3 regions of the Microbispora sp. H10885 genome follow, and region 1 is predicted to be linked to each of the others. Evidence: riboswitches for the same ligand, from Rfam matches in the RefSeq annotation. Region 1 holds a riboswitch; each other region holds the start of a gene.
The links. Region 1 has a riboswitch for cobalamin ahead of HHX37_RS27600 (CbtB domain-containing protein). Riboswitches for the same ligand answer to the same signal wherever they lie in the genome.

Region 2: it holds a riboswitch for cobalamin, as region 1 does, so the genes downstream of both, HHX37_RS21035 (ABC transporter substrate-binding protein) here and HHX37_RS27600 (CbtB domain-containing protein) in region 1, are expected to answer to the same signal.
Region 3: it holds a riboswitch for cobalamin, as region 1 does, so the genes downstream of both, HHX37_RS06245 (ribonucleoside-diphosphate reductase subunit alpha) here and HHX37_RS27600 (CbtB domain-containing protein) in region 1, are expected to answer to the same signal.

Annotation. Positions count from the first base shown of each region.
Region 1 covers NZ_JABBWY010000011.1:92,551-102,253, forward strand. Annotated here, with positions in the region: gene HHX37_RS27570 (acyltransferase family protein) at 1-562, shown strand, start outside; gene HHX37_RS27575 (DUF72 domain-containing protein) at 547-1,464, shown strand; gene HHX37_RS27580 (alpha/beta fold hydrolase) at 1,589-2,437, shown strand; gene HHX37_RS27585 (arabinofuranosidase catalytic domain-containing protein) at 2,997-4,394, shown strand; gene HHX37_RS27590 (ABC transporter ATP-binding protein) at 4,888-6,654, shown strand; gene HHX37_RS27595 (CbtA family protein) at 6,699-7,454, opposite strand; gene HHX37_RS27600 (CbtB domain-containing protein) at 7,465-7,677, opposite strand; cobalamin riboswitch at 7,706-7,912, opposite strand; gene cobF (precorrin-6A synthase (deacetylating)) at 7,937-8,695, shown strand; gene cbiE (precorrin-6y C5,15-methyltransferase (decarboxylating) subunit CbiE) at 8,692-9,703, shown strand, end outside.
Region 2 covers NZ_JABBWY010000007.1:448,315-458,017, reverse strand. Annotated here, with positions in the region: gene HHX37_RS21060 (zinc ribbon domain-containing protein) at 1-1,210, shown strand, start outside; gene HHX37_RS36895 (serine/threonine-protein kinase) at 1,239-3,170, shown strand; gene HHX37_RS21050 (adenosylcobinamide amidohydrolase) at 3,206-3,961, opposite strand; gene HHX37_RS21045 (ABC transporter ATP-binding protein) at 3,958-4,794, opposite strand; gene HHX37_RS21040 (FecCD family ABC transporter permease) at 4,791-5,819, opposite strand; gene HHX37_RS21035 (ABC transporter substrate-binding protein) at 5,906-6,868, opposite strand; cobalamin riboswitch at 6,947-7,071, opposite strand; gene HHX37_RS21030 (acyltransferase family protein) at 7,409-8,836, shown strand; gene HHX37_RS21025 (PepSY-associated TM helix domain-containing protein) at 8,861-9,703, opposite strand, start outside.
Region 3 covers NZ_JABBWY010000002.1:261,200-270,902, reverse strand. Annotated here, with positions in the region: gene HHX37_RS06250 (Bug family tripartite tricarboxylate transporter substrate binding protein) at 100-1,062, shown strand; cobalamin riboswitch at 1,108-1,318, shown strand; gene HHX37_RS06245 (ribonucleoside-diphosphate reductase subunit alpha) at 1,450-3,687, shown strand; gene HHX37_RS06240 (ribonucleotide-diphosphate reductase subunit beta) at 3,684-4,688, shown strand; gene HHX37_RS06235 (mechanosensitive ion channel family protein) at 4,730-5,785, shown strand; gene HHX37_RS06230 (hypothetical protein) at 5,827-7,398, opposite strand; gene HHX37_RS06225 (DUF5685 family protein) at 7,473-8,633, opposite strand; gene HHX37_RS06220 (enoyl-CoA hydratase/isomerase family protein) at 8,744-9,508, shown strand; gene HHX37_RS06215 (hypothetical protein) at 9,553-9,703, shown strand, end outside.

The sequences.
Region 1 (9,703 bases):
GCTCGCCGTCGTGGCGTCCGCGGGCCCGTACGGCGTCGTCCGCAGGGCCGCGGCGGTGATCGGGGGCCTCCTCGGTCTGGCGCTGGTCGTGCTGGGCAGCCGGGGCGGCGCCGGCCAGGGGCTGGTCATCGCGGCGATGATGTTCGCCGGGACGGCGGTGTACCGGGCCGAGCGCGGGGCGATCCGGTGGCGCACGGCCGCGGCGGTCCTGTCGGCCGTCCTGGCCTGCGCGGTGATCGCCGAGGACGACCCCACGCACACGGTGGCGATCGTGCTCGCGGCGGCCTGTTTCCTGGCCGCCTTCGCGCTGCGGGGCCGGGCGTTCCCCCGGTGGCTCACCCACCTCGGGGTGATCAGCTTCTCCCTCTACCTGCTGCACCCGCTGCTGCTGCGGATCGCGCCGAACCTGCCGCTGTTCTTCCTCGCCACGGTGGCGCTCGGCCACGTGACGTACCGCCTCGTGGAGGCCCCGGGCCAGCGCCTCGGCAGACGCCTGTCCGGCCGGAGCGGCGCCCGCGACGGCGCGCGGGGGCCTACGGTCGGGGGATGGGCAAGATCCTGATCGGTACGGCCTCCTGGACGGACAAGTCGCTGCTCGCGTCCGGCTGGTATCCCCCCGAGGCGTCCACCCCCGAGACCCGGCTCGGTTACTACGCCGGCCGGTTCCCCCTGGTCGAGGTGGACGCCACCTACTACAACCCGCCGGCCCGGCGTACGGCCGAGCTGTGGCGGGACCGCACGCCGAAGGACTTCACCTTCAACGTCAAGGCGTTCTCGCTGCTCACCGGGCATCCGACCCGGCCCTCGGCGCTGTACAAGGACCTGCGGGCCGCGCTGGGGGAGCCCAAGGGCACGCTCTACGCGCGTGACCTTCCCACCGAGGTCGTCGAGGAGGTGTGGCGGCGCTTCCTCTCCGCGCTGGAGCCGTTGCACGAGGCGGGAAAGCTGGGCGCGGTGCTGTTCCAGTTCCCCCAGTGGTTCCCGCCCGGCAGCGCCAACCGCCGCTACATCCTCGAATGCCGGGACCGCTGCCTGCCGATGCGGGTGTGCGTCGAGTTCCGCAACAGGGCCTGGATGGACCCCGCCGCCCAGGACGAGACCCTCGGCTTCCTGGCGGACAACGACCTGCCGTACGTCGGGGTGGACATGCCGCAGGGGCATCCGTCGTCGATCCCGCCCGTGCTCGCGGCTACCTCCGACCTCGCCGTCGTCCGCCTGCACGGTCACTCGGACAAGTGGACGAGCCGCGTCATCGAGGAGCGGTTCGGCTACCTCTACTCGGAGGAGGAACTCCGGAGCTGGGCGGACCGGATCGCGGGTCTGGCCGGCCAGGCGGTGACCACGCACGTGCTGCACAACAACTGCTGCGCCGACAACGCCCAGCGCAACGCCGAGCGGCTGACCGAACTGCTGGGGCGGCGAGGCGCCGACGTCGTCACCCCGGGCGAGAACCGCCGGCCGTGACCGCGTACGCGGTGTCCCGGGAGGGCTCGTGCCGGGATGCGGGTCGCGCACGGCCAGGGGGTCGCGCACCCGCCGGCGGTTAATCCGTTGCCCGCGCCCAAACGCCGCTGACAGGCTTCCGGGCATGCTTCAGACGTACTCCGCCCATGACGGAACGACCTTGGCCTGTCACGTGTCCGGAGCGGGCGACCCCGTGATCTGCCTGCCCGGCGGCCCGATGCAGAGCGCGGACTACCTCGGCGACCTCGGTGGCCTGCCGGCGCACCGGCGGCTGCTCATGCTCGATCCCCGGGGCGCCGGCCGGTCCGCGACACCCGAGGACGTGTCCTCCTACCGCTGCGACAGGCTCGTCGGCGACGTCGAGGCGCTGCGCGAACATCTCGGCCTCGACCGGATCGACCTGCTCGCGCACTGCGCCGGCGCGAACCTCGCGACGCTGTACGCCGCCCGGCACCCCGGCCGGGTACGCCGGCTCGCCCTGATCACTCCGAGCACCAGGGCGGTCGGCATCGAGGTCACGGCGGAGTCGCGCCTCGCGACCGCCCGGCTGCGCCGGGACGAGCCGTGGTTCGATGCCGCGTTCGCGGCTCTCGAGTCGATCGTCGCCGGTGACGCCGCCGACGACGACTGGAAGCGCATCGACCCCTTCTTCTACGGACGCTGGGACGCCGCCGCCCGGGACCATCAGGCGGCCCAGGAGGGCGGGCGGAACGAGGAGGCCGCGGCGGCCTTCGGCGCCCCGGGCGCGTTCGACCCACCGGCCACCCGCGCCGCGCTGGGCGCGTTCACCGCGCCGGTGCTGCTGCTCGCCGGAGAGGTCGACCTGAACACGCCGCCGGACGTCGTCGCCGAGTTCGCGGCGCTGTTCCCGCACGCCGAGTTCGTCGTGCAGCCGGGAGCGGGACACTTCCCCTGGCTCGACGACGCCCACCGGTTCACGACGACGACGGCGGAGTTCCTCGCTCGGCCCTGACACTTCGCTCCGGTTCGGAGAGTCAGGCCCGATCTCGATTCCGCCAGTGGCGGCCGGCCGTGCTCGCGACCCTGTATCACGATCGACTGCAACCCGGCGGTTGCGAAAGGTCCGATAACCGGTCATCATTGTTATGACCTTTTTGACTCACGGCTCTTCTAAGCCCATGAATGGTCGGAGGACTGAAACTTTCAGCGTGGATGTGAACCGCCGGTCCTCACCGCGGTTCATCGTTCCACTTCAAAAGGGTCGGCGGCCGCGCGGAGGGCGCGGCCGGGTTCCGCCTGATTGACTGATGCCCCGCGCCGGGATTGGCTCAGCAGCACACCACCACCATGAACGGAGCCGCATCCGTGATCGGCCGCAAAATGTTAACGCTAACAGCAAATCGGATATGGACTGACTCCCAACAGGTGGGTTGATCGTCCGCGGCGATGACGCCGCGGAGAACGCACATCTCGGAGAATGGGAAACATCTGTGCGAAACGTCAGCTCATTACGTCGGCGCCTGAAACTCTCAGCCGCGGCCGTCGCCGCCCTTCTGGTGGCCGGCGCCGGTATGGCGGGGACCCACGCGGCCTCGGCAGCCGCGGCCGGATGTCAGGTCACCTACACGGTGGCCAGCGAATGGCCGGGCGGCTTCAACGCAAGTGTTAACGTTAACAATCTCGGCGACCCGATCGACGGATGGAGGCTGACCTGGGCGTTCCCCGCCGGGCAGACCATCACCCAGCTGTGGAACGGCAGCTACACCCAGTCGGGCTCCCAGGTCACGGTCACCAACGTCTCGTACAACGGCGCCATCCCCAGCGGCGGGAGCACCGAGTTCGGGTTCAACGGAAGCTTCAGCGGCTCGAACCCGAAGCCGGCGAGCTTCGCCCTCAACGGCGTGACCTGCACCGGCGGCGTCACCTCCCCGTCCCCCGGCGGCTCGCCCTCGGCGTCCCCTTCGGCGTCTCCTTCGCGGACGCCCTCGTCCACCCCCTCGCCGCCGCCGGGTGGCACGCGGCCGTGTGACATCTACGCCGCCGGCGGCACGCCCTGCGTCGCGGCGCACAGCACGACCCGCGCCCTGTACGGCAGTTACAACGGCCCGCTCTACCAGGTGCGCCGCTCCTCGGACAACACCACCCGGGACATCGGCGTGCTGAGCGCGGGCGGCGCCGCGAACGCCGCCGCGCAGGACTCGTTCTGCGCGAACACGACCTGCCTCATCACGATCATCTACGACCAGTCCGGGCGCAACAACCGCCTCACCCAGGCGCCTCCCGGCGGCTTCTCGGGCCCGGCTCCCGGCGGGTACGACAACCTCGCCACCGCGACCAAGGCGCCGACCACGGTCTACGGCAGCAAGGCGTACGGCGTCTACGTGGATCCCGGTGTGGGTTACCGCAACAACAACACCAACGGCGTGGCCAAGGGCGACCAGCCGGAGGGCATGTACGCCATCTTCGACGGCACCCACTACAACGGCGGCTGCTGCTTCGACTACGGCAACGCCGAGACCAACAGCCGTGACAACGGCAACGGCACCATGGAGGCCATCTACTTCGGCAACATCAAGGTCTGGGGCTACGGCGCCGGCAACGGCCCGTGGATCATGGCCGACCTTGAGAACGGCCTGTTCTCCGGCGTCAACCAGAAGTACAACGCGGGCGACCCCACCATCAGCCACCGCTACCTGACCGCAATCATCAAGGGCGAGCCGAACCACTGGGCCATCCGCGGCGGCAACGCGCAGTCGGGCGGCCTGGGCACCTTCTACGACGGCAAGCGTCCCAACGTCTCGGGCTACAACCCGATGAAGAAGGAAGGGGCCATCATCCTCGGCATCGGGGGTGACAACAGCCACGGCGCCGCCGGCACCTTCTACGAGGGCGTGATGACCTCCGGATACCCGACGAACGCCACCGAGGACGCGGTGCAGGCGAACATCGTCGCCGCCGGATACCGGTAAGGCCGGATACCGGTAAGTCAGGCAAAGGCAGACCGGCCACAGCGGATCCGGAAGCCGGAAGACCGAGCCGCCCCTTGCACCACCGGGGGCGGCTCTCCGCTGTTCCGGCGTACGGTTCGGGGTGCTCGGGAACCGGCCGGCATGGCCCGATGCCGGGCAGACGTCGGGCCACACCGGGCGTGGCCGGATCCGGGATCAGCTGAGCAGAGCTCAGGACCATGTGACGGCCGAGGCTGATCTCGTGTCGTCCGCGCACGCCTCCGGCCGCCGTAAGGAAAGGTCGCAGCTGATAACTCCCTTAATGAATATTTCGGTCATCTGCGTGAGGTTTACCCCTCGGTCCTATTCGCCGGGCGGCGAAAAATCGTTCGCTCCTCCCGTACGGGCTGCGGGAGCATGGCCAGGGCGATATCGGCATTCGGGAGGGCTGATGGCTGTGCTCGGGACGGTGGACGAGGCCGAAAATGATAAATCCGCGCGGAGATCGGCGCTTTTGCTGGCATTGCGGTACTACTGCGGCGAGCTGAAGCGGCAGTGGCCGATCGCGGCTCCCGCGCTGGTGCTGCCGGCGATCGGGAACATCTGCCTGTTCTATCTGGCGCCGCTGGCGGTGGCGGGCCTTGTGGGGCACCTCTCCGGCGGCCGGGACGGCTCCTTCGACGCGCTGCTGCCCTACGTGCTCGGCTTCGCCGCGTTGCTTCTGACGGGTGAGGCGTTCTGGCGGGCGGGGATGCACTTCCTGAACCGCGCCGACGGCCGGGGCATCGAGCGGCTCGGCGTGCTGGGCATGGACGAGCTGCTGGCCAAGGACGTCGCGTTCTTCCACGACAACTTCGCCGGTTCGCTGACCAAGAGGGTGCTCGGATTCTCCTCCAGGTTCGAGGAGTTCATGGACACCCTCACGTTCTCGATCATGGCGAAGGTGGTGCCCCTGGCCTTCGCCTCGGTGGTGCTGTGGCGGTACGACCCGCTGCTGGTGCTCGTCCTCGTGGGTCTCATCGTCGTCACCGGTGTTCTCGTCGCTCCGCTCATCCGCCACCGGCAGGCCCTGGTCGACGCGCGTGAGGCGGCCAAGGTGCTGGTGTCGGGTCACGTCGCCGACGTGCTGGCCAACATGGAGACGGTCCGCGCGTTCGCCGCCGAGACACGCGAGGCCGTCGAGCACAGGGCCAGGATCGCCGAGCAGCGCCGGCTGTCCATCCGGTCCTGGGACTACAACAACCTCAGGGTGGACATGGTCGTCGCCCCGTTGTCGGTGCTCACCAGTGCCGCGGGCCTGCTCCTCGCCGCGGCGCTCCGCGGCGGCCTCGGTGTGGAGGCCATCGTCGTGACGTTCACCTACTACACGAACGCGATCAACATCATGTTCGAGTTCAACCAGGTGTACCGGCGTATGGAGAGCACGCTCACCGAGGCCGCCCAGTTCACCGAGCTGCTCCTCACGCCGCCGACCGTGGTGGACCCGGCCGACCCGCAGCCCCTGCGCCCGGCCGACGCGAGCGTCCGCTTCGAGCGGGTGAGATTCGGGTACGCCGGCGGCGCGCCGCTGTTCGACGGCCTGAACCTGGACATCCCCGGCGGCACCAAGATCGGGCTGGTCGGGCGGTCCGGTGGCGGCAAGAGCACCCTCACCCGGTTGCTGCTGCGTCTCATGGACGTGGACGGAGGCAGGATCCTGATCGGCGGTCAGGACATCGCCCGGCTGCGGCAGGCCGACCTGCGGGGCCTCATCGCCTACGTTCCGCAGGAACCCGCCATGTTCCACCGGTCCGTACGGGAGAACCTCGCGTTCGCCCGGCCGGGCGCGACCGACGCCGAGATCCTCCGGGCCGCGCGGGCGGCCCACGTCACGGAGTTCGTCGAGTCTCTGCCGCACGGCTTCGACACCCTGATCGGCGAGCGCGGCGTCAAGCTCTCCGGCGGCCAGCGGCAGCGCATCGCGCTCGCGCGCGCCATTCTGCGCGACGCCCCCGTCCTGCTGCTGGACGAGGCGACCAGTGCCCTGGACTCCGAGAGCGAGATCCTCATCCAGGAGGCCCTGTGGCGCCTGATGCAGGACCGTACGGCACTCGTGGTGGCGCACCGGCTCAGCACCGTCGTCCGCATGGACCGCCTGGTCGTGCTCGACCGGGGACGCGTCGTCGAGCAGGGCACCCACGGCGAGCTGCTCCAGGCCCAGGGGTCCTACGCCCGGCTCTGGCACCACCAGTCCGGGGGCTTCCTCGTCGAGGACGACGCCCCCGACGCGCTCCACCTGTGACACGCCGGCTTCACGCGGGCGGCCCGCGGGTGGTCCCGACCGGTTCAGCGCGTCGCGGCGGGCCGGAGCCCGGCCTCCCGGGGGGTTCCCTGGCGCAGGGAGCGTTCGGTCAGGCCGCCGAACAGGAGGCCGATGGCTCCCCACAGGACGAACTGGATGCCGAACGACGCCACTCTGAACCACCACAGCGTGTCGGCGGAGAAGTCGTCGGGAACCTCGTCGATCGGGGGCATCACGGCGTACGCGACACCGACGAGGACGGCGTAGACGACGATGCCCGACAGAGCGGCGTTCCAGGTGCCCAGGCGGGACGACAGGGAACGGCCCGCGTACGCGGCGACCGCCGCCGCCAGGAGGGCGACGAGGATCATCGCGAAGTACAGCGTGGTCCGGCGGCCGATCGAATCGGGGTTGCCGACGGCCGGGGGATTGGCCGGGTACTTCAGGATGGGGGTCACGTACACGACGACGAAGCCGGCGGCGGCGACGGTGAGCGCCGTGGCGCGGGCGCCGAGAGCGCCGAGGCGGCCGTGGGCGAAGGCGTACGCGATGGAGTAGAAGCCGCCGAGGGCGGCGCCGTAGACGAGCAGGGCGGTCAGCAGGCCGGCGGTCTCCTGGACGGTCCGGCTGACGAGTTCCGGTTCGGCGGCCTCTCCGCCGGCCGCCGCCCTCGCCTCCTCGATGGAGATGGCGGCGGCGACCTGGGGTTCTCCGGCGAACCAGGCGACGACGTACGCGAGCAGCGCGGCGGCGAGGCCGACGAGCATGCCGCGCACCAGCAGGGAGCGCATGGTGGGCATCGGGCGGGCCTCAGTGGCAGGGGAAGCCGAGGAGGTGCCGGCCGTCGTGCACGAACTCGTGCACGGTGTGCCCGCTGATGAGGTGGGTGGCGCCCTGCTCCGCGCCGACGAAGTAGAGCAGGATGAGCCCGGCCACGGCGGCGAAGACCGCCCAGGGCAGGATCTCACGCACGGGGATGGTGACCGGCAAGGGCCGGGAGACGGGGACGGCCGGCTGAGCCATGTGATTCTCCTCACGGGGTCGCTCGCCCCGGTGATGGAGGACAACGGGTCAGTGTCCTGACTCCCGGGTCATCGTGTCGCCCGAACCTTCCAGCCGTCGCGGCCGTGGTGACGAGCGGGAGACACTCCCCGGTCACAGTGGCGGGACCGTCCTGGATTCACACCAGGTTCCTGCGCACCGTCGCCTCTGTCTTCTTTTGTCGCCTTGAGCGTGCACCGTCCGCATAAGTACGTCAAGCCGGGGTCCATACTCGTGACCTATGAAGCGAGTCCTGATCATCGGCATCGGCGCCGGGGACCCCGCCCACCTGACCTTCCAGGCCGCCGCGGCCATCGCGGAGACCGACGTGTTCTTCCTGCTCGACAAGGGAGCCGTGAAGGACGGCCTGGTGCGGCTGCGGCGCGAGCTGATCGCGGCCCACGCGCGGGAGCCGTACCGGACGGTCGAGGCGCGCGACCCGGAGCGTGACCGTACGAGCGGCGCGTACGTGGAGGCGGTGGCCGACTGGCGGGCCCGCCGGGCCGATGTCTACGCCCGGCTCATCGCCGAGGAGGTGCCGGAGGACGGCGTCGGCGCGTTCCTCGTCTGGGGCGACCCCGCCCTGTACGACAGCACGATCGCGATCGTCGAGGACGTCCTGGCCAGGGGCGGAGAGCCGTTCGACTATGAAGTGATCCCGGGGATCAGCAGCGTGTCGGCGCTGGCCGCGCGGCACCGCGTCAGCCTGACCAGGGTCGCCAGGCCGCTGCACATCACGACCGGCCGCCGCCTGCCCGCAGACGTCGAGGCCGCCGGCGACATCGTGGTGATGCTCGACGCGGGCTGCGCGTTCGCGGACCTGCCGGAGGCCGCCGACGCCGACGTCTACTGGGGCGCGTACGTCGGGACCGAGGACGAGATCCTCGTCGCCGGGCCGGTGCGCGAGGTCGCCGGCGAGATCCGGCGGCTCAGGGCGGAGGCGCGCGAGGCGCACGGCTGGGTCATGGACACCTACCTGCTCAGGAAGCCCCCCCGATGAGGCCCGTGTCGGTCGTCGGGATCGGCGCGGACGGCTGGGCCGGTCTCACCGACGCGGCGCGCGCCGAACTGGTCGCCGCCGACGTCGTGGTCGGGTCGGCCAGGCAGCTCGCCCTGCTGCCGGCGTCGGTGGCCTGCGAGCGGGCGCCGTACCCGTCGCCGCTGGTCGCGGGGCTGCCGGGGCTGCTCGACGCGCACGCGGGACGCGCGGTCGCGGTGCTCGCCAGCGGCGACCCCATGTTCTTCGGCGTCGGCGCGACGCTCGCCCGGCTGCTCGGGCCGGACCGGCTGCGGGTGCTGCCGCACGTGTCGTCGGCCACCCTGGCCTGCGCGCGGCTCGGCTGGGCCGCCGAGGAGGTCGAGACCGTCAGCCTGGTCGGACGGCCGCTCGCCGCGCTGACCGCGGCGCTCGCGCCGGGCCGTCGCGTCCTCGTCCTCAGCGCGGGCGCGGACACGCCCGCGCTGGTCGCCGCCCTGCTGACCGAGCGGGGATACGGCGCGAGCCGCGTCACCGTGTTCGGCGATCTCGGCGCGGCGACCGAGTCCCGCCGCGACGGCACGGCCGCGGGCTGGCCGGCCGGCGAGACGTCGCCCGCGCTGAACGTCGTGGCGGTGGCCTGCACAGACGTCCCGTCGGCGGTGCCGCTGGGGTGGGTGCCCGGGCTGCCGGACGAGGCGTACGAGTCGGACGGGCAGCTCACCAAGCAGGAGGTGCGGGCGGTCACCCTGGCCAAGCTGGCGCCCCTGCCGGGCGAGCTGCTCTGGGACGTGGGCGCGGGTTCCGGGAGCGTGGCCGTCGAGTGGCTGCGCGCGCATCCGTCGTGCCGGGCCGTCGCCGTCGAGCGCGACCCCGTCCGCGCGGACCGCGTCAGGCACAACGCGGACGCGCTGGGCGTGCCGCGCCTGCGGGTCGTCACCGGAGCCGCCCCGGACGCGCTCGGCGGGCTGCCCGCCCCGGCGGCCGTCTTCGTGGGCGGCGGCGTGACGGGGGCCGGTGTGGTCGAGACCT
Region 2 (9,703 bases), on a different contig from region 1:
CCAGGAGAGCGACTCGACCTGCATCGCGACGGTCACCACCAACGTCACCGTCTACCCCTACCTCGACCCGCCGACCGGAGGGCTGCCCGCGCAGATCCTCACGACCGGGACCTCCCCGGCCGCCCCGGCCGTGCTCAAGGTCACCAAGGGCGGCGAGAAGCAGTCTCTGCCCACGGCGCCCCTGGGCACCACGATCGCCGGCAACATCGCGTCGCTCGACGTGATGACGCTGACCGGCAGGCCGTCGGCCAAGCTGCCGCCCAAGCTCGACACCGCGCACCTCGACCCGCCGGGCAGCCGGACCTTCAAGGACGACGAGCGCGCCAAGCTCGCCGGGCTCCTCGCCGAGGGCGCGCCCGGCGCGGCCCTCATCGACGACGGCAAGAGCGAGGTCGTCGGGCTGCTCGCCGGAGGCGGCGACGTCCCGCTGACCATCACGCCCGCCGACGAGATCCGCACCGCGCTCGTCGGCGTCGGGATCACCCCCCGCCGCGGCCCGGTCGACGTGGTGTACGAGAACGCGCTCGCCTCCTACCACAACAAGCTGTACTCGAACGCGGCGCCGGTGCTGGAGCAGGTGCTCAAACTCCGGCCCGACCACGCCGTCGCGGCCGACCACCTGCGGGTCGCCAAGGCCAAGGCGGGCACGGCGGAGGACTCGGGCGCCAAGCGGCCGGCCCGTCCGGTGCAGGCGGAGCAGCCCAAGTCGTCCGTGTCGCCACTGGTCTGGGCGGCGGGCGGCGTCGTGGTCCTGGTCCTGCTCGTCGTGGGCGTCGTGCTGCTGCGGCGCAGGAGCGCCGCCGGTCACGCCGCTCCCGAGCCCCAGGACCTCGCCCACGCCGACGCCCACCATGACGCCTATCCGGTCAGTCACCCGGGCGGCGGGCCGGCGGGCGAGGCCGGTGACGCCGGCCCCTCCTGGCCGCCGTACGCGGTCACCCGGGTCTTCGGAGCCGAGGCCGCCCGGTCGCCCGAGGTCATGCGGCCGGCGCCCACGGGTGGACCGGCCGCCCAGACGCCGGTGGACTCGTCGCCGCCCGGCGGGCACTCCCACCCCCCGGACCCGTCGCCGCCGCAGGGGCGGTCGTACCCGCCGGACCTCTCGCCGCCACGGGGACAGGCGCAGCTGAAGTTCTGCACGCAGTGCGGCATGCGACTGGGCCAGGGACATCGTTTCTGCGGCTTCTGCGGGAACCCGGTCGACCAGTGATCCGAAGAACGTTCAGGGGGGAATCCGCATGACGGAGGGGCCGGTGATGCCTCCGCTCATCGGGCGGCGACTCGGCGACTACACGGTCGAGGCGGTCGTCGGGCGCGGGGGGATGGCCACGGTCTACCGTGCGCGGGACCAGCGGCTCGGGCGGGCCGTGGCGTTGAAGGTGCTCGCGCCGCAGCTCGCCCAGGACGACCGCTTCCGCGACCGGTTCGTACGGGAGTCGCGGCTGGTGGCGAGCATCGACCACCCCAACATCATCCCCGTGTACGAGGCCGGCGAGCGCGACGAGCTGCTGTTCATCGCGATGCGGTACGTCGAGGGCTACGACATGCGCAAGCTGGTGCAGTCGGAGGGGCCGCTGCCGGTCGGGCGGGCCAATCCGCTGTTCGCGCAGATCGCCTCCGCGCTGGACGCGGCGCACGCCAACGGCCTGGTGCACCGGGACGTGAAGCCGGCCAACATCCTGGTCACCCGGTCCGAGCACGTCTACCTCACCGACTTCGGGCTGACCAAGAGCTCGTCGGCCGAGGCCGGGCTGACCAGCCACGGGCACTTCATGGGCACCCCGCGTTACGTCGCGCCCGAGCAGATCCGCGGCCTGCCGGTGGACGGGCGCAGCGACCTCTACGCCTTCGCCTGCGTCGTCTACGAGGCGCTCGCCGGGCAGCCGCCGTTCCAGCGGGACACCGAACTCGCCCTGCTCTATGCCCACGTCTCGCACGATCCGCCGCCGCTCACGCCGTACCGGCCGGACCTGCCGCACGCGGTGAACGCCGTGCTGACGCGGGCGCTCGCCAAGGCGCCGGAGGACCGGTACGCGACCTGCCTGGCGTTCGTGTCGGCCCTGCGTGACGCGATCAGCGGCGGAGCGGGCGGCCCGGCGGAGGGGGCCTCCTCCTACCCGCCGGTCTCCTACCCCGGCGGGTCCCAGCCGGCCCAGTCCCAGCCGGCCCAGTCCCAGCCGGCAGGGTCGTATCCCCCGGCGTCGTCCTCGGTCCCGCCGTCGTCCGTACCACCGGTCTCCCGGCCCTCCGCCGGTCAGCCGGCCTCCTACCCCGGCGCCCAGCACGGCTCGTATCCCGCCACCCACCCGGGCACGCACCCCGGCCCGGGCTCGTACCCCGGCGGCCAGGCCGGATCTGGATCCCACCCTGGATCTCAGCCCGGTTCGCATCAGGGGTCGTATCCTCCGGGCTCGCGTCCCCCCGGCGCGCAGTCCGCGGCCTCGCATCACGGCTCACCTCACGGCTCGCATCACGGGTCGTATCCCCCGGGGTCGTCCCACACGCAGGCCACGGTCGCGGCGGGGACGGGGCGGCCGCCGGCCCGGCGCAAACTCCCTCTCGGACCGCTGATCGGCGGCCTGGCGGTCCTGACGGCCATCGCCGTCGCCGCCACGCTGCTGCTCACCAGGGGCGGGGACACCGCCGCGACGTGGAACACCTACCCGGGCAGCACCGCCGCGCCGTTCACCATGGCCTACCCCTCGACCTGGGGCGAGGCCAGGACCAACGCCGACCAGTGGATGATCGCCTCCCCCGCCCGCGACGAGTTCGACGCGCTGTTCGCGGTGCCGGGCAACACCGACTGGTCGAGGGTGAACCCGATCATCACGGGTCAGCCGGATCGCGCCAGAGGGGTGTTCGCCCAGGTCAGCAATACCCTGAGCCTCTCCGACTCGCCGATGGAGCTCCAGGAGAGCCTGCAGACGGCCTTCCCCGGCACGGTCGCCTACACCGGCGTCCCGTCCCCCACGACGGTCGGGGCCAAGCCGGCGTTCCAGATCGAGGGCGTGCTGAGCGACCCCCAGCAGGGCGGCCGGCTCGACTTCTACGCCTACCTCGTGCGGCAGGGCGACACCGGCACCGCGGTGCTGATCACGTTCTTCTGCCCGACCGGCAAATGCGACCGCGGCCTGATCGACCACATGGTGAACACCGTCACGTTCAAGTAGCGGCCGCCCTCACAGACCGCCCTCACAGACCGCCTTCACACAGCGGCGTGTTCCGCCCAGTCGCGGGCGCCGTCGAGGACGGCCCGGTGGACCGCCCGGGCGATCCGCGCGCCCCAGACGGAGCGCGGGCCGCCGAACGGCTCCGCCGGGCCCTCCCGCCGTACGGCCACGCAGACCGCGTCCGACGCGGTGCCGGTGCAGGGGAAACCCGCCTCCAGCAGCGCCTGGGTCTTGGCCTCGGTAACCGTCATGACGGCGTTGACCAGGGCCGCGTCGGAAAAGGCCACGGGCGCCGCCACCAGGATGTTGACCGTCCCCGGGCGTGGCAGGCACGCCGCCGCGTCCCCCGGGCCGGGGGTCTCCCGGGTCGCCTCCCGCCCGCGCTCCGGGGCATGTCCTGGGGGCCTCCGCCCGGGCTGTGGCACGGCCGGCAGGCCGGGGTCGGGCACGCCCTCGGGTGACGCCGCCCAGGTGGGCACGCCCAGGCCGACCGTGGCGGCGGCCTCCGCTCCGCCGTCGGCCGCCACGCGGAACCGCTCGACCGGTGCCGCCGTCATCATGCCGACGCCGGGGCCCGCAGGGCCGAGCGAGGCCATGTGCTCCACCGGGTCCATGCGCGCGTAGCCGCTCGCGACCTGCGCGTTCAGCACCCACTCCCGGGGGCCGATCCCACCGCCCAGCATCGCCGAGGAGATCATCCGCCAGCCCGGCCCGAACCGCCACAGCAGCGTGCCGAGACGCGCGCCGTCCTCGGCGCGGTGGGTCAGCGACGGCCGCGGCAGGCCGGTCACCTCTCGTCCCCGGCGGAGATCGGTGCAGGCAGCGGCGGGCGCACCAGGTGGACGAGCGGCCGCCCGTCGGCGCCGGGCTCCACCCGGACGCGGGCGCCGAAGTGCTCGGTCAGCAGCGGCTCGGCCAGCACCCGCCCGGGCGGGCCCGCCGCGACCGCGCGGCCCGCGGCGAGCAGCACCAGACTGTCGGCGTACTGCCCGGCGAGGCTGAGGTCGTGCAACGTCGTCACGACGGTCAGCCGGTCGGCCAGGCGCAGCCGGTCGACGAGTTCGAGCACCTGCTGCTGGTGCCCCAGGTCGAGGGCGGTGGTCGGCTCGTCCAGCAGCAGCACCGGCGCCTGCTGCACCAGCGCGCGGGCGAGCACGACCCGCTGCCGCTCGCCGCCCGACAGGTGCCCGAGCGGCCGGGTCGCGAAGCCGTCCAGGTCGAGCCGCTCCAGCACCGACCGCGTCACCTCGCGGTCCCGGGCGCTCTCGCTGCCCAGATAGGAGATGTACGGGGTGCGGCCGAGCGACGCGTAGTCGTACACGGTCATGTCGGGCGGCAGCGCCGGGCTCTGCGGGGCGTAGGCCACCAGCCGGGCCCGCCGGCGCGGGCGCAGGCCGTCCACGGCCGCGCCGTTCACGAGCACCTCACCCTGACGCGCCACCAGCCCGGCGACGGCCCGCAGGAGCGTCGACTTGCCCGCGCCGTTGGGGCCGATGACCGCCAGCCACTCCCCCGGCGCGGCCGACAGGGTGACGTCCGCGAGCACCGGCCGCCCGCCCAGCGTGACGCCCAGCCCGCGCGCCTCCACCGCCGGGACGCCGGGGCCGGCGGCGTCGCCGCTCACGTCTCCACCCGCCGGGTCATCCGCAGGACGGCGACGAAGAAGGGCGCCCCGACGAACGCGGTGACCACCCCGATGGGCAGTTCCGCCGGGGCGAGCACCGTACGCGCGATGGTGTCGGCCAGCACGAGGAACGCCGCCCCGCCGAGGAACGACAGCGGCAGCACGACGCGGTAGGACCACCCGGCGAGCCGCCGGACGACGTGCGGCACCACGATCCCGACGAAGGCGATCAATCCGCTGACGGCCACCGCGGCCGCGGTGGCGAGCGACGCGGCCAGCAGCACGGTGAACCGCACGCGCGTCGCGTGCAGGCCGAGGCTGACCGCCTCCTCGTCGCCCACCGACAGCACGTCGAGCAGCCGCCCGTGCAGCAGGACGACCACCGTCGACACCACCGCGTACGGCGCGATCATGCGGAGCTGCTCCCACCCGCCGCCGACGTCGCCGAGGATCCAGGAGTAGATGCGCTGCAGCTCGTCGACCTTGAGCTGCTGCACGAAGGTCTGGATGGCGGTGAGGAACGAGGTGACCGAGACCCCGGCGAGCACGAGCGTCGCGGTGCCGCCTCCCCGGCCCGCCGTGTGTCCCAGCGCGTACGCGAGGACGACCCCGCCGACGGCCCCCGCGAAGGCGGCGACCGGCACGGCCGCCACCCCCGCGTCGCCGCCCAGGAAGACCACGACGAGCGTCACCGTGAGCCCGGCCCCGGCCGCCGCGCCGAGCAGGTACGGGTCGGCCAGCGGGTTGCGGAAGACACCCTGGTAGCCCGCCCCCGCGAGGGCGAGCAGGCCGCCCACGACGGCGGCCAGCAGCACCCTGGGCACCCGGAGCTGGAAGACGATGCCCTCCTCGTTCGGCTGCAGGCCGCTGTGCAGGGACACCAGCGGCAGCCGGTCGAGCAGGGCCAGCGCGATGGCGCGGGGCGAGATGACCGCCGCGCCCGCCGCCAGACCGGCGATCAGGCTGACCAGCAGCACGACGGACACGACGAGCAGCGCCCGGCGTGACCGGCCCGCCGCCGTCACCCCGTCACCCGGACCCGCCGCGGCACCGCTCTCACCGCGATCCCGGGGGCGTGCGCGTCACCGGGGGCCTGCGCGTCACCACCGGCTCAGCCCGCCGCCTTCTGGACGGCGTCGCTGACGACCTGGGCGAGGTCGGCGACGCGCGGTCCCCAGCGGGAGGCGACGTCGTCGTCGAGCTCCACCACGCGGTCCCGCTTCAGGGCGGCCAGGCCGGACCAGCCCGGCCGCTTGGCCAGCGCGGCGGCGTTCTGACCACAGCACTTGGTGTCGCCGAGGAAGATCAGGTCGGGGTCGGCCTTGGCCACGAACTCCGCCGACAGCTTGGGGTAGCCGCCCGCCGCGTCGGGGGCCTCGTCGGCGATGTTCTTCAGCCCGAACAGGCTGTAGACCTGCCCGATGAACGTGCTCGACGTGGCCGCGTACGGCGTGGTGTCCAGTTCGTGGTAGTAGGTCAGGCCCTTGCCCTTGGGCGCCGCCGCGACGAGCGCGTCGATCTTCTGCTTGACGCCGCCGGCCACCTCCTCGGCCTTGTCCACGTTGCCGGTGGCCGCGCCGAGGTCCCGGATCTGGTCGTAGGTGTCCTCCAGCTTGGTCGCGGCGGGCTCCAGCAGCACCGGGACGCCGACCTTCCCCAGCCCGGCGACCACGCCCTCCAGGTCGTTGGCGAGCACGACGAGATCGGGCTTGGCGGCGGCGATCGCCTCGACGTTGGGCTTGAAGCCCGACAGCGACGTCTTCGGCGCCTCGGGCGGGTAGTTCGACTGGTCGTCCACCGCGCCCACCTGGGCGCCCGCGCCGATCGCGAACAGGATCTCGGTGGCCGTCGGGGACAGCGACACGATGTGCTCGGGCCGCTTGGCGATGGTCACCGCGCCGTTGCCCGCCTGGATCGTGACGGGGAAGGCGCCGCCCGAGGCGGCGGAGCTGGAAGCGGCGGGGTTCGAGGCGGCGGGGGACGCGGAAGTGGCGGAGCCGTCGCTCTGGCCGCAGCCGGCCAGTCCGAGCATGCCCAGCACCACACCCGCGACGGCCGTACGCAGGGGCCTCACGAGGGTCCTCCAAGGGGGGAAAGCCGGGAAATCGAGAGACCCGCGGGATTGGACGGATCACCCTTTTCCACGAGGGTTGACGGCGTCGGCGCACAACGCAGGCGACCTGGCTCGTCCCCGGGGGCGGGGAACCACAGTTGCGGGACAGCGCCGGGTTCGCACCGGACTTCGCTGCGCTGCGCGCGTCGGACGCAACGGTACCAACCCGCCTCGCGGCGCCGTCATCCTCCCCCGGCCGCCGAGGTCCGCCCGCCTGCCCGTACGCCGGGGTGGTAGGGCAGGCCCCACCCCGATGGTGGGGGCTCGCCCATGATCGGGAGTAGTGGCTCCGTCGCTGCGCCGGACGGCGGCCGGGCGGGACCCTGGAACGGCCGGGCGGTTCCCGGCAGAAGCTCCTGACGGACTGTCTCCCCCGCTCCTCCTCAGTCCGCGAGCCGGCGCCGGAGCGCGCGGTCGCGGCCGGTCCCCGCTCCGGCCGGGCCCGTGACGGACGACCGGCGTCCGGCAACCGACGATCGACACACCGAAGGCGGCTCCCCCGTGTCCCTGACCATGCTTCCCCCCGCCCCCGCGCGGGCCCCGGCCGCCCCCGGGCCCCGGGACCGCTTCATCGACATCCTGCGCGTCTTCGGGATGGTCCTCGTGGTCGTCCAGCACTGGGCGATGCCGGTCCTGTCGTACGCCGGAGGACGGCTGACCACGGGCAACGCCCTGGCGGCGGCTCCGTTCGTCACCTGGATCTCCCAGGTGATGCCGCTGGTCTTCTTCGCCGGGGGCGCGGCCAACGCGATCAGCTTCCGGTCCGCGGCGCGCCGCGCCGGCCTGCCGGACACGGGCGAGACGGGCCGGGCGGCCCGGGAGCGGTCGACGCGGCGGCCGAGCGCGGAGAAGCGGACGGCCTGGGAGTGGACGGCGCGGGAGTGGACGGCGCGGGAGTGGACGGCGCGGGAGTGGACGGCGCGGGAGTGGACGGCGCGGCGGGTGCGCCGCCTGGCCTGGCCGGTGGCGCCGCTCGCGGCCGTCTGGCTGCCGCTCCCCCACCTCCTGACGGCGCTCGGCGTGCCCCCGCAGCCGGTCGAGGTGGCCGCGCGGACCGTCGGCCAGTTGCTCTGGTTCCTCGCCGTCTACCTGCTCGCGGTGGTGGCCACCCCCTGCCTGCTCCGCGTACGGGCCGGGGTCGCGCTGCCCGTGCTGGCGGGCGGCGCGGTGCTGACGGACGTGGTCCGCTTCTCGGGGCTGGAGGCCGCCGGCTATCTCAACGTCGCGTTCGTGTGGCTGGCCGTCCACCAGGTCGGGTTCCGGTACGCCGACGGCGGCCTGGAGTGGCTGCGGGGACGCCGCGCGGCGGCGCTCGCGGTGGCCGGGTTCGCGATGGTGGCGGCACTCGTGGCGGCCGGGCCGTACCCGGCCAGCATGATCGGGATGCCCGGCGCGATCTCGAACATGGCCCCGCCGAGCGCGTGCCTGCTCGCGCTCTTCGCCGGCCAGCTCGGCCTGGCGATGCTGCTGCGCCCCGCCCTGAACGCCCTGGCGCGCCGGCCCCGCGCCGAGGCGGCGCTCACCGCGCTCGCGCCCCGCATGATGACCGTCTACCTGTGGCACATGACGGCGCTCGTCGCCGTCGCCGGGCTCGCGACCATCGGGTTCGGGCCGAGTGCTCCTCTCCCCGGCTCGGCGGCCTGGTGGAGCGGCGCCCCACTGTGGCTGGCCGCCCTCGCGCCGGTCCTGCTCGGGCTCACCGCCCTGTTCGGCCGGTGGGAGGAGCCGGCGGGAGCCGCCACCGGCCGGCACATGGCGGTCGCCGCGCCGCTCGTCGGCGGCGCGCTGCTCACCCTCACGGTCACCGGCTTCGCCCCGGGGCCGGCGCCGGTGATCGCGTCGATCGCCCTGGTCGGGGGCCTGTGCCTGGTCAGCCGGAGGGCACGCCTCGCGGGGCCGGTCCACCGCTCGGGTGAACCGGCCCGATGAGACGCCGCACGACGGCGTCGGGCGTCAGCCCGCCCGCCTGGCGCGGAGCCCGAGCAGGACGTCGATCACCAGGAACACGGCCAGGGAGATGCCCATCAGGGGCAGGTAGTAGCCGGCCACGGCGGTGAGCAGGGCCAGCGGCACCAACAGCCCCCAGTGCAGGCCCCGCACGCCACCCCGGGGGTGGGGCCGGCCGAAGCCGCGGGTCGGGCGGCGGCGCCACCACATGCGGTAGCCCAGCACGATCAGCGTGATGAGCCCGGCGGCGATCGCGGCCAGGACGATCTGGTTGGCCAGGCCGAAGAGCAGCCCCATGTGCGCGTCGATGCCCCACTCGGTGAGCTTCGCGGCCAGCGGATAGTCCGCGAACCGCAGCTCGCCCACGAACCGCCCGGTCGCCGGGTCGAACGCCAGCTGGTCCAGGCGCGTGGGGACGGTCTTGCGGATCTCCTTGACCACGTACGCGTCCCCGGGCTCGCCCGGCAGGACGACCTCCAGCGGGCCGGACAGCCGCCAGCTCGCCGCCGCCCGCGTGATCTGGTCGATTCCCACATCCGGGGTGCCGCCGGCCTGCCCGCCGCTCGCTGCGTGCCCCGAGTGCCCCGAGTGCCCGGCGTGCGCGCCCAGATCGGTGTCGATCGTGGGAGTCTCCCAGCCGAACGCCGTACGCAGCCCGGCGATGTTGTCCCCGGCGTACTTCGACCAGGTCAGGCCGGTGACGGACAGGAACAGCAGGCCCAGCAGCGCCCACAGGCCCACCGAGCCGTGCCAGGACAGCGTGCGGCGCGACCCGGTCGCGGCGCGGTCCGGGGTGAACAGGCCGCGCAGGCGGCGGCCGTCGCGGCGCCGCCGGGTCAGCCACAGCGC
Region 3 (9,703 bases), on a different contig from region 1:
CCGCCGATCGCCACATCCGTAACGTCCGTTATGTCCTGAGATGGGGTGGTTGCTCATAGTCTGTCCGCATAAGGGGCTCTTCGGGGGGAGGGTGCCGGCATGCGACGCCGTACGGTTCTCGCACTGGGGGTCCTGGCCCTGGCGGGCGGATGCGGCACCCCGGCGCCTCCGTACCGCGGGGAGATCTCCCTCCTCGTCCCCGGCCCGCCGGAGTGCTGGGGGGACGGCGTCGCCCGGAGCCTGAAGTCCCTCATCGAGGCCCGCCGCTGGGCCGGCAGAGTGCTGGTCACGCGGGACGCCGGGGGCGGCGGCGCGTCGGCCGTCGGACGCTTCGCCGTCGGACGGCCGGACCGGCTGATGGTCGCCGACCCCCTCCTGCTGGCCGACTGCGCGCTCGGGCGCGCGCCCGATGAGGCGGGGCCGTTCGCCGCCCGGACCGTGCCGCTGGCCAGGCTGGCGGGGGAGTGGCAGGTGCTGGTGACCTCCCCCGATTCGGGTTACCGCACGTTCGAGCAGGTCGCGGCGGCCCTGCTGCGCACCCCCGAGCGGGTGAAGGTGGCGGGCGGGCCCGACCGCGGGCCCGGCCACCTGCTGCTCGGCCTGACCGCCCGGGGCCTCGGGGCCGATCCGCGGCTGGCGGCGTACGAGGCCTTCGACAGCCCCGCACGGGCCGTCGCGGCGGTGGCCGAGGGGACGACCGCGCTCGCCTTCGGCGGGCGCGGCGACGTCGCCGCCCACGTCAGGGCCGGACGGCTGCGCCCGCTCGCCGTCTCCGCTCCCGAGCGCCTGCCCGGCCTGGACGCGCCCACGCTGACCGAGTCGGGGGTGCGGGTGGCGTACGCGAACTGGACCGGCCTGCTCGCCCCCCTCGGGGTGGCGGCCCGCGAGCGCGACGCGCTGACCGGCCTGTGCCGGGCCGTCGCGGACTCGCCCGCCTGGCTCCGCCTGTGCGAGCGCAACGGCTGGACGCCGATGTGGCTCGCCGGCGAGGAGTTCCGGCAGTGGCTCACGGGCGAGGCGCGTCGTACGGCCCTGCTTCTCGATGATCTCGGAATCCGGTGACCAACACAACTTGTAGGGTCGCTTGCGAGATCGCCCACTAGATGTAGGATCCATCGCGTCGCTGGTTCACCTCGGTGAGGCAAGAGGGAACCCGGTGGGAATCCGGGGCTGCCCCGCAGCGGTGAGCGGGAACGACCGCCGTCACAGAGCACTGGTGCGTGAGCGCACCGGGAAGCGACGGCCAGTAGGTCCGGCGGGCGTGTGTCCCGCCGGTCGCCCGCGAGCCCGAAGACCTGCCCGCGACCGCGCGCGGAGTCACCGCGCGTGCCCGCGCCGTGCCCCGAGGGAGGGCCCGCCGCCCGCAGGCCGTGCCGTCGCACGCGTGCGCCGCGGCGTCCCCTCCCCTCCGGCCGGCCGGGTCAGGAGACGAGGAGGAGAGGGCGACCGATGACGATCACCGACCCGGTCTCCGCGCCCGCGCGCCCCGCCACGGGGCCGCGCGGCGCGGAGGAGACCGCGGACGTCTGGCGGGCCATCGAGGAGGCGGCGGCGGGGGTCGTCGCGGACCCGGACAACTCCCGGCGGGCGGCGCGGCTGCTCGCCCGGGTGATCGAGGAGGAGACGGCGGGCCAGGGGGTGCGCGCCTTCTCCGAGTCGGTCGCGGCCGCCCACACGGCCGGGCTGCTGGGCGACGCGGTCGCCGCGTTCGTGGCCGACGAGGCCGAAGCGCTGGACGCGCTGATCGACCCGGCGGCCGACGACCGGTTCGAGTACTTCGGGCTGCGTACGGTCTACGACCGCTACCTGCTGCGGCATCCGGTCACGCGGCGGGTGCTCGAACGCCCGCAGCACTTCCTGCTGCGCGTGGCCTGCGGCCTGTCGGCGAGCGTCGGCGAGGCGGCCGAGCTGTACCGGCTGATGTCCGCGCTCGCCTATCTGCCCAGCTCGCCGACGCTGTTCAACTCCGGGGCGCGCCGCCCGCAGCTGTCGTCGTGCTTCCTGCTCGACTCGCCGCGCGACGAACTGGAGAGCATCTACGAGCGGTACGGCCAGGTGGCGCGGCTGTCGAAGTACTCCGGCGGGATCGGCGTCGCCTGGACCCGGGTGCGCTCGCGCGGTTCGCTGATCCGGGGCACCAACGGCCTGTCCAACGGCATCGTCCCCTGGCTGCGCACGCTCGACGCGTCGGTGGCGGCGGTGAACCAGGGAGGCAGGCGCAAGGGAGCCGCCTGCGTCTACCTGGAGACCTGGCACGCCGACATCGAGGAGTTCCTGGAGCTTCGCGACAACACGGGCGAGGAGTCGCGCCGCACCCACAACCTCAACCTGGCCAACTGGGTGCCCGACGAGTTCATGCGCCGGGTCGAGGCGGACGGCGTGTGGTCGCTGTTCGACCCCAAGGAGACCCCCGAGCTGACCGACCTGTGGGGCGAGGCGTTCGACGCCCGGTATCGCGAACTGGAGGCCTCCGGGCGGTACGTCCGGCAGGTGCCCGCCCGCACCCTCTACGCCCGGATGATGCGCACCCTCGCCCAGACCGGCAACGGCTGGATGACCTTCAAGGACGCCGCCAACCGCGCCTCCAACCAGACCGCGCTGCCGCGCAACGTCATCCACCTGTCCAACCTGTGCACCGAGATCCTGGAGGTCACCAGCGACGGGGAGACCGCCGTGTGCAACCTCGGCTCGGTCAACCTCGCCGCCCACCTGACCCCCGAGGGAGACGCCGTCGACTTCGGCCGGCTGCGCGCCACGGTCCGCACCGCCGTACGGTTCCTCGACCGCACGATCGACCTCGGCTTCTACCCGACCCCCGAGGCGGAGGCGGCCAACCAGCGGTGGCGGCCGGTGGGCCTCGGCGTCATGGGCCTCGCCGACGTCTTCTTCGCGCTGCGCCTGCCGTTCGACTCGCCGGAGGCGCTGGCGCTGTCCACCCGGATCGCCGAGGAGATCGCGCTCGCGGCGTACGGCACCTCGGCCGGCCTGGCCGCCGAACGCGGGCGCCACCCGGCGTACGAGGAGACGCGGGCGGCGGGCGGCGTCCTGCACCCCGACCACTACCCGTGCGCCCCGGCGCATCCGGAGGAGTGGGCGGCGCTGCGCGCGAGGATCGCGGAGACCGGGCTGCGCAACTCCCTGCTGGTCGCGATCGCGCCGACGGCCACGATCGCCTCGATCGCGGGCTGCTACGAGTGCGTCGAGCCGCAGGTGTCCAACGTCTTCAAGCGCGAGACGCTGTCGGGGGAGTTCCTCCAGGTCAACCGGTATCTCGTCCGCGACCTCCAGGCCCTCGGGCTGTGGACGCGGGCGATCCGCGACGCGATCAAGCTCCACGACGGCTCGATCCAGGACATCCCCGCGATCCCCGGCGAGCTCAAGGCGCTCTACCGCACCGCCTGGGAGCTGCCGCAGAAGGCGCTCGTCGACCTCGCGGCCGCGCGGCAGCCGTACGTCGACCAGTCGCAGTCGCTCAACCTCTTCATGGCCGCGCCCACGATCGGCAAGCTCTCGTCGATGTACGCCTACGCCTGGCGGTCGGGCCTGAAGACCACCTACTACCTGCGCTCGCGCCCGGCGACCAGGATCGCCCAGACGACCGTGCCGGCCGTCACCCCCGCCGTGCCCGATGAAGGGGCGGTCGCCTGCTCCCTTGAGAACCCCGAGATCTGCGAGGCGTGCCAATGAGAACGATGCTGCTCGACCCGGGCATGGACCTGACCCTCCGCCCGATGCGCTACCCCGGGTTCTACGAGAGGTACCGCGCGGCGATCCGGAACACCTGGACCGTCGAGGAGGTCGACCTCGCCTCCGACCTCGCCGACCTGGCGACGCTGGAGCCGGGGGAGCGGCACCTGATCAACCGGCTGGTGGCGTTCTTCGCGACCGGCGACTCCATCGTGGCCAACAACCTCGTGCTGAACCTCTACCAGCACGTCAACGCGCCCGAGGCCCGGCTCTACCTGAGCCGCCAGCTGTTCGAGGAGGCCGTGCACGTCCAGTTCTACCTGACCCTGCTGGACACCTACCTGCCCGACCACGACGAGCGGGTGAAGGCGTTCGCCGCCGTGGAGCACATCCCCTCGATCCGCGACAAGGCCGAGTTCTGCTTCCGCTGGATCGACTCGATCAGCGAGCTGTCGCGGCTGGAGACGCGGGAGGACCGGCGGGCCTTCCTGCTCAACCTCGTCTGCTTCGCCGCCTGCATCGAGGGGCTGTTCTTCTACGGCGCCTTCGCCTACGTCTACTGGTTCCGCTCCCGGGGGCTGCTGGGCGGCCTCGCCACCGGCACCAACTGGGTGTTCCGCGACGAGTCCATGCACATGGAGTTCGCCTTCGAGGTGGTGGACACCGTACGCCGGGAGGAGCCGGACCTGTTCGACGACGAGCTGGCCGGCCGGGTCGTGCGGATGATGGAGGAGGCGGTCGCCGCCGAGCTGGCCTTCGCCCGCGACCTGTGCGGCGACGGCACCGGCGGGATGACCGCGGACAACATGCGCCGCTACCTGGAGTACGTCGCCGACCGCCGGCTCGCCCGGCTCGGCCTGCCCGCGCGGTACGGCACGGCCAACCCCTTCCCGTTCATGGAGTTCCAGGACGTGCAGGAGCTGGCGAACTTCTTCGAACGGCGGGTCTCGGCCTACCAGGTGGCCGTCGAGGGAGAGGTGGCCTTCGACGAAGCCTTCTGATCCCGTTTAAGGGGGTTCCAATCCCGGGCAAAGGAAACCCCATGACGACGAACGGGGGCGCCGTCACAGCGGCAGCGTGGAACTGGGCGACATTGGCGATCGCGGTGGGGACGGCGATCGTGGCGGTGGAGCTGGCCCGGCGGGTGCTCAGGTCGCGGCTGATCGGCGACCGATGGGCGCTCGCCGGGCCGTTCGCGCGCCGCTGCACCTGGCCGGGCTTCGCCTCGGCCGTGGTGGGCACCGTCAAGGCCGTCTACGACCCGGACATGCCGGGATCGGGCTCCCACGGCTTCCAGCGGGTGCTGTCGCTGCTCCTGATCGCCTGCGTGACCTGGCTGCTGATCCAGGCGGCGTACGCGGTGACCGACGTGGTGCTCGACCGGCTCACGCGGATCGAGGGCGAGCGCAACCGCCGGGCCCGGCGCATCCGCACCCAGATCGCGCTGGTGCGCCGGGTGTCGGCGGCGGTCGTCGTGGTGATCGCGCTGGGCGCGATGCTGTTCACCTTCCCGCAGGTGCGGGCCCTGGGCGCGGGGCTGCTGGCCTCCGCCGGGATCGCCGGCGTGGTGGGCGGCATCGCGGCCCAGTCCACGCTCGGCAACCTGCTGGCCGGGCTGCAGCTCGCCTTCAGCGACGCCCTGCGGCTCGACGACGTGGTCGTGGTGGAGGACGAGTGGGGCCGTATCGAGGAGCTGACCCTCACCTACGTGGCGCTGCGCCTCTGGGACGAGCGGAGGCTCATTCTGCCGGTGTCCCACTTCACCAGCCATCCCTTCCAGAACTGGACGCGGCACGAGAGCCGCATCCTCGGCAGCGTGTACCTCCTGGTGGACTGGTCGGTGCCGGTGGAGGAGGTGCGGGCCGAGCTGTACCGGGCGCTGCGCGACAACCCGCTGTGGGACCAGAAGGACTGGACGCTCCAGGTCACCGACATCACCGCGAACGGGCTGGTCGAACTGCGCGCGCTGATGAGCGCGGCCGACTCGGCCAGCGCCTGGGACCTGCGGTGCGACATCCGCGAGCACCTCGTGACGTTCATCCGCGAGAAGCACCCGGAGAGCCTGCCGCGCCTGCGCGTCGAGACCCCCGTGCGCTGAGTGCCCGGCACGACCTCGGCCGGCGAGCGTCCGGGCCGGGGTCAGGGGGCGTGGGAGCCGCGCAGGACGCGGGTGCCGCCGGCGATCAGCGCGGTGGCGAGGATCCATCCCGCCGCGATCAGCCCGTACGCCAGCCACTGGGTCCAGCCGACCGGCTCCCAGGCGCCGCGCTGCTCGAACAGGCTCACCGGGACCAGCAGGTCGAGGGTGTAGACGAAGGCGCTGAAGTGCCGTGACTCGTCCAGCCCGATCTGGTGCGGTTGCCAGCGCGCGAACACGGCCGTGCCGGCCGCGAGGAGCAGCACGGCCCACACACCGGCCAGCCAGGGCCGGTATCCGTACCCGACCAGCCCGTCGAGCAGCCGGCCCCACAGCCGCCCGGGGAACCGCAGTGTCCGGCGCCGCGCCCGCTGCCGGGCCAGCAGCACCCGGCGGGCGTCGGACTCGTGCCCGATCCTGCGGTAGTAGGCGGCCAGCTGCTCGTACGGCTGCGGCCGGTAGCCTCCCGGGTCGCGCCGCAGCCAGGTCAGCCGGTCCGCCAGGGTGGCCGGGCCACGCAGCGACTCGTACGTCAGCCCGTTCAGCCGGACCCCGGCGGGATAGCTCTCCGGCCGGTCGAACAGCACCCCGAAGCGGGAGTAGCCGAGGTTGACCTCTCCCTCGACCGACTTGGGCAGCAGGATCAGCTCGTCGGCCTGCAGGTGGCTCAGATGCAGCGCGCGGCCCGGCGCCCGGACGACGGCGCCGTGGAAGGACAGGACCCCGCCGATGCGCGCGCCGCGCAGCCGTACGGTGCCGTCGGAGGTGAAGCCCGCCCCGAGCTCGGCCGCGGCGGCCTGCAGGTGGTCGGCGTGCACGGCGGGCGTGGCGTCCGCCGCGACTGCGGCCCCTTCGAGGTAGAGGCCGCTGGCGAAGCGGGCGCCGATCAGCCGCAGCCCGCCCGTGGCGCGCAGGTCGCGCAGGAAGGCCCCGCCCTCGACGGCGAGCCCACCGGCCCACAGCGCGACCGACTCCCAGACCCGCGGCTCCTCCGAACCCTCCGGTCCGTTCCAGCGGGACGACTCGGGCGGGGAGGTTCCCGGCTGCCCGCCCCGGTACGGCGCGGCGCCGGGCGTGCCCAGACGCAGGCCGGAGAGCCGGAGCTGCCCGGTGATCCGGGCGTTGTCCAGGCGCACCCCCGCGTGGACGGCCGACCGGTCGAGGTCGAGCAGCCCGTCGACGGTGGCCCGGCTCGCCCGGAAACGGTAGATGTCGCAGTGCCGCAGCCGTACGCCCCGGGTCTTCGCGTCGTTCAGCGAGACGGTTCCCGCGATGTGGCAGTCCAGCAGGTGGATCTTCGCCTCGACCGTCGCGTCGGACAGGTTGAGGTCGCCGACGATCCGGGCGCCGGCGAGGCGGACGCCCGGCACCCAGGCGGAGCCGTCGTCCCGCCTGCTCAGCAGCAGAGCGGTGATCACCTCGGCCCGGACGATCCGGGAGCGGCCCCAGGAGCCGCCCGAGCCCGCGTCCACGTCGCGGCCCTCGCGCAGGTCGACCCAGGCTCCGGTGGGATAGGCCTGCCACAGCCGCCGCTCGGCCGGGGTGAACCGGTGGAAAGGCCGTGATCTTCCCATGCGCCGACCCTATCCCGTACGTGATCGCCGAAGGGCTGCCACGCCCCGCGAGGCGGCGCCTGACGCCGGTGGCGTCAGGCGCCGCAGTCGCAGCAGCAGCCGTCCCCGCAGGAGCACCCGTCGCCACAGCACCCGTCGCCCGAGCAGCAATCGCAGCATCCCGAGCAGTCGGGGCAGTCACAGCCGTCGCAGAAGCAGCGGTCGGTCCACGGCGCCTGCCGGTAGGGGCTCCACGGCGGCCGGTAGAGCCCGCATGTGACGAAGGTCGTCACCCCGGCCACCGCCGTACACGTGATGCCCGGCGACTCCGTGTGCCGCGCGGCGGGCGCCGCGAGGTGGTGCGGGCGGGCGGGACCGTGCGGGCGCGTGGCCGGAGGGGGAGCCCCGAAGGTACGGGTGACGGCGCGGCGGGTCTCGCCGCACAGCAGCGCCTCGACGAGATGGCGCTCCTCCAGGTCGAGGTCGGCCACGGCGAGGCGCAGCCCGTGCAACGCCTCCTCGCACACCCGCCGCGCCTCGTCCGGCGAGGTGCCGGTCGCGTCGAGGGGGTTGAACGCCCCGCGCGCCCGGTCCTCGGCGAGGTCCTCCACCGCGTCGAGCACGTGCGCGAGGCGGCCGAAGAGACGGCCGGCCTCGCGCAGGCTCTCGGCGTTGCCCGGCCGCCCCGCGAGGACGGCCGTGTGCGCGAAGGCCGCCGCCGCGGCGGTCTCGGTGGGCTCGGTGAGGCCGAGCAGCGTACAGCCGGCGGACGCCTCCAGCAGCGCCTGGCGCCCGGCGACCTCGGTCAGGACGGCGGTGTCGAAGCCGATCGCCTCCCCGCCGCGCCGCGCGGCCGAGGTCCAGGAGGCGGCGGCCGCGCGCAGCGGGGCGCCGCGCACGCGCCGGCCGGCGATCCCGTCCCCGTCGGCCGCGTGGTCGCGGATCTTCTCCGCGGCGAGGGCCAGGGAGACCACCGCGGCCAGGCGGGCGCCCCGGTCGGCCGACGGCACCACCTCCGCCGGTCGGAAGCCGCGCAGCGCGCAGGGCCCGGCGGTCCGGCGGCTCGCCCCGGGGCGTACGCCCGTCTGCGCCTCGGTCAGGACGGACAGGACGAGACCGTCGTAGTTGGTGGCGGTCCGGGCCAACTGCCCATGGCGGTCCCTCAGCGTCAGGCACAGGCCGCACAGGTGCGCGCGCCACGCTTCGTGAACCGACGGGCAGGAGTGCCGGGCACACGGCCGGAGGATCCCGAACACCCATACTCCCTGAGATCGCGCGTACGGGGTCGTCCCGTCGCGCGGTGATTATGCCATCAGGGGGCGGACCCCGATGGCAGGCGGAAGGGGGCGACCCGCACAATCGAGGAGTGGACGCTACCGACGGGTACGAACTGGGTCTCGACGAGCATGTGGCCACCCTGACGATCAACCGGCCGGAGAAGCGCAACGCCATGAGCGCCGCGATGTGGCGGGCCCTGCCGGCCATCCTGGCGGACCTGGCGGCGGATCCGAAAGTCCGGGTCCTCATCCTTACCGGGGCAGGCAAAACTTTCTGCTCCGGTGCCGATATTTCGGAAATCAATGAGCTTGGAGATAACGGTGATGACACTGGCCTGACCATCCTCGCGGAACGCGCGTTGAGAGCCTTTCCGAAACCCGTCATCGCGATGATCGAGGGCTACTGCGTCGGCGGCGGATGCCAGCTCGCGCTCGCCTGCGATCTGCGCTTCGCCTCTGCCGAGGCCCGTTTCGGCGTCACCCCCGCCAGGTTCGGGGTCGTCTACCCGTTCAGCTCCACCCGGCGGCTGGCCGAGATCGCCGGACCCGCCACCGCGAAGCTGATGCTCTTCTCCGCCGAGCTCATCGGCGCGGACCAGGCGTTGCGTACCGGCCTCGTGGACGAGGTCTGCCCGTCCGGCGCGCTGCGCGAGCGCGTGTACGGCCTGGCGGCCACCATGGCGGCCCGGTCCCGGCTGACGCTGGCGGCGGCCAAGCGGGTCGTCGACGGCCTGGCGGACGAGGCCGAGGTGCTCGCCTGGCAGCGGGAGGCCCGGGAGAGCGGCGAATTGGCCGAAGGTCTCCAGGCATATCGGGAGGGGCGTTCCCCTGGATTCTCTTGGGATGCAAAATAGGCATAAACGGGACTCGCAGTGGTAATGACCCTGTGAGGTGTGAGATGTCGCAGAATCCATTCGCCAGGTTCGCCCGATGGCTGGGCCTCGACAGGAATCCGCTCCGACGCCGGTGCGACCGGGTCGAAGCGGTGGTCCGGCTTGCCGCGGTGCTGGGCGTCGTGGCCGCGGTCGTGTTCGGCGTGCTGCTGGGCA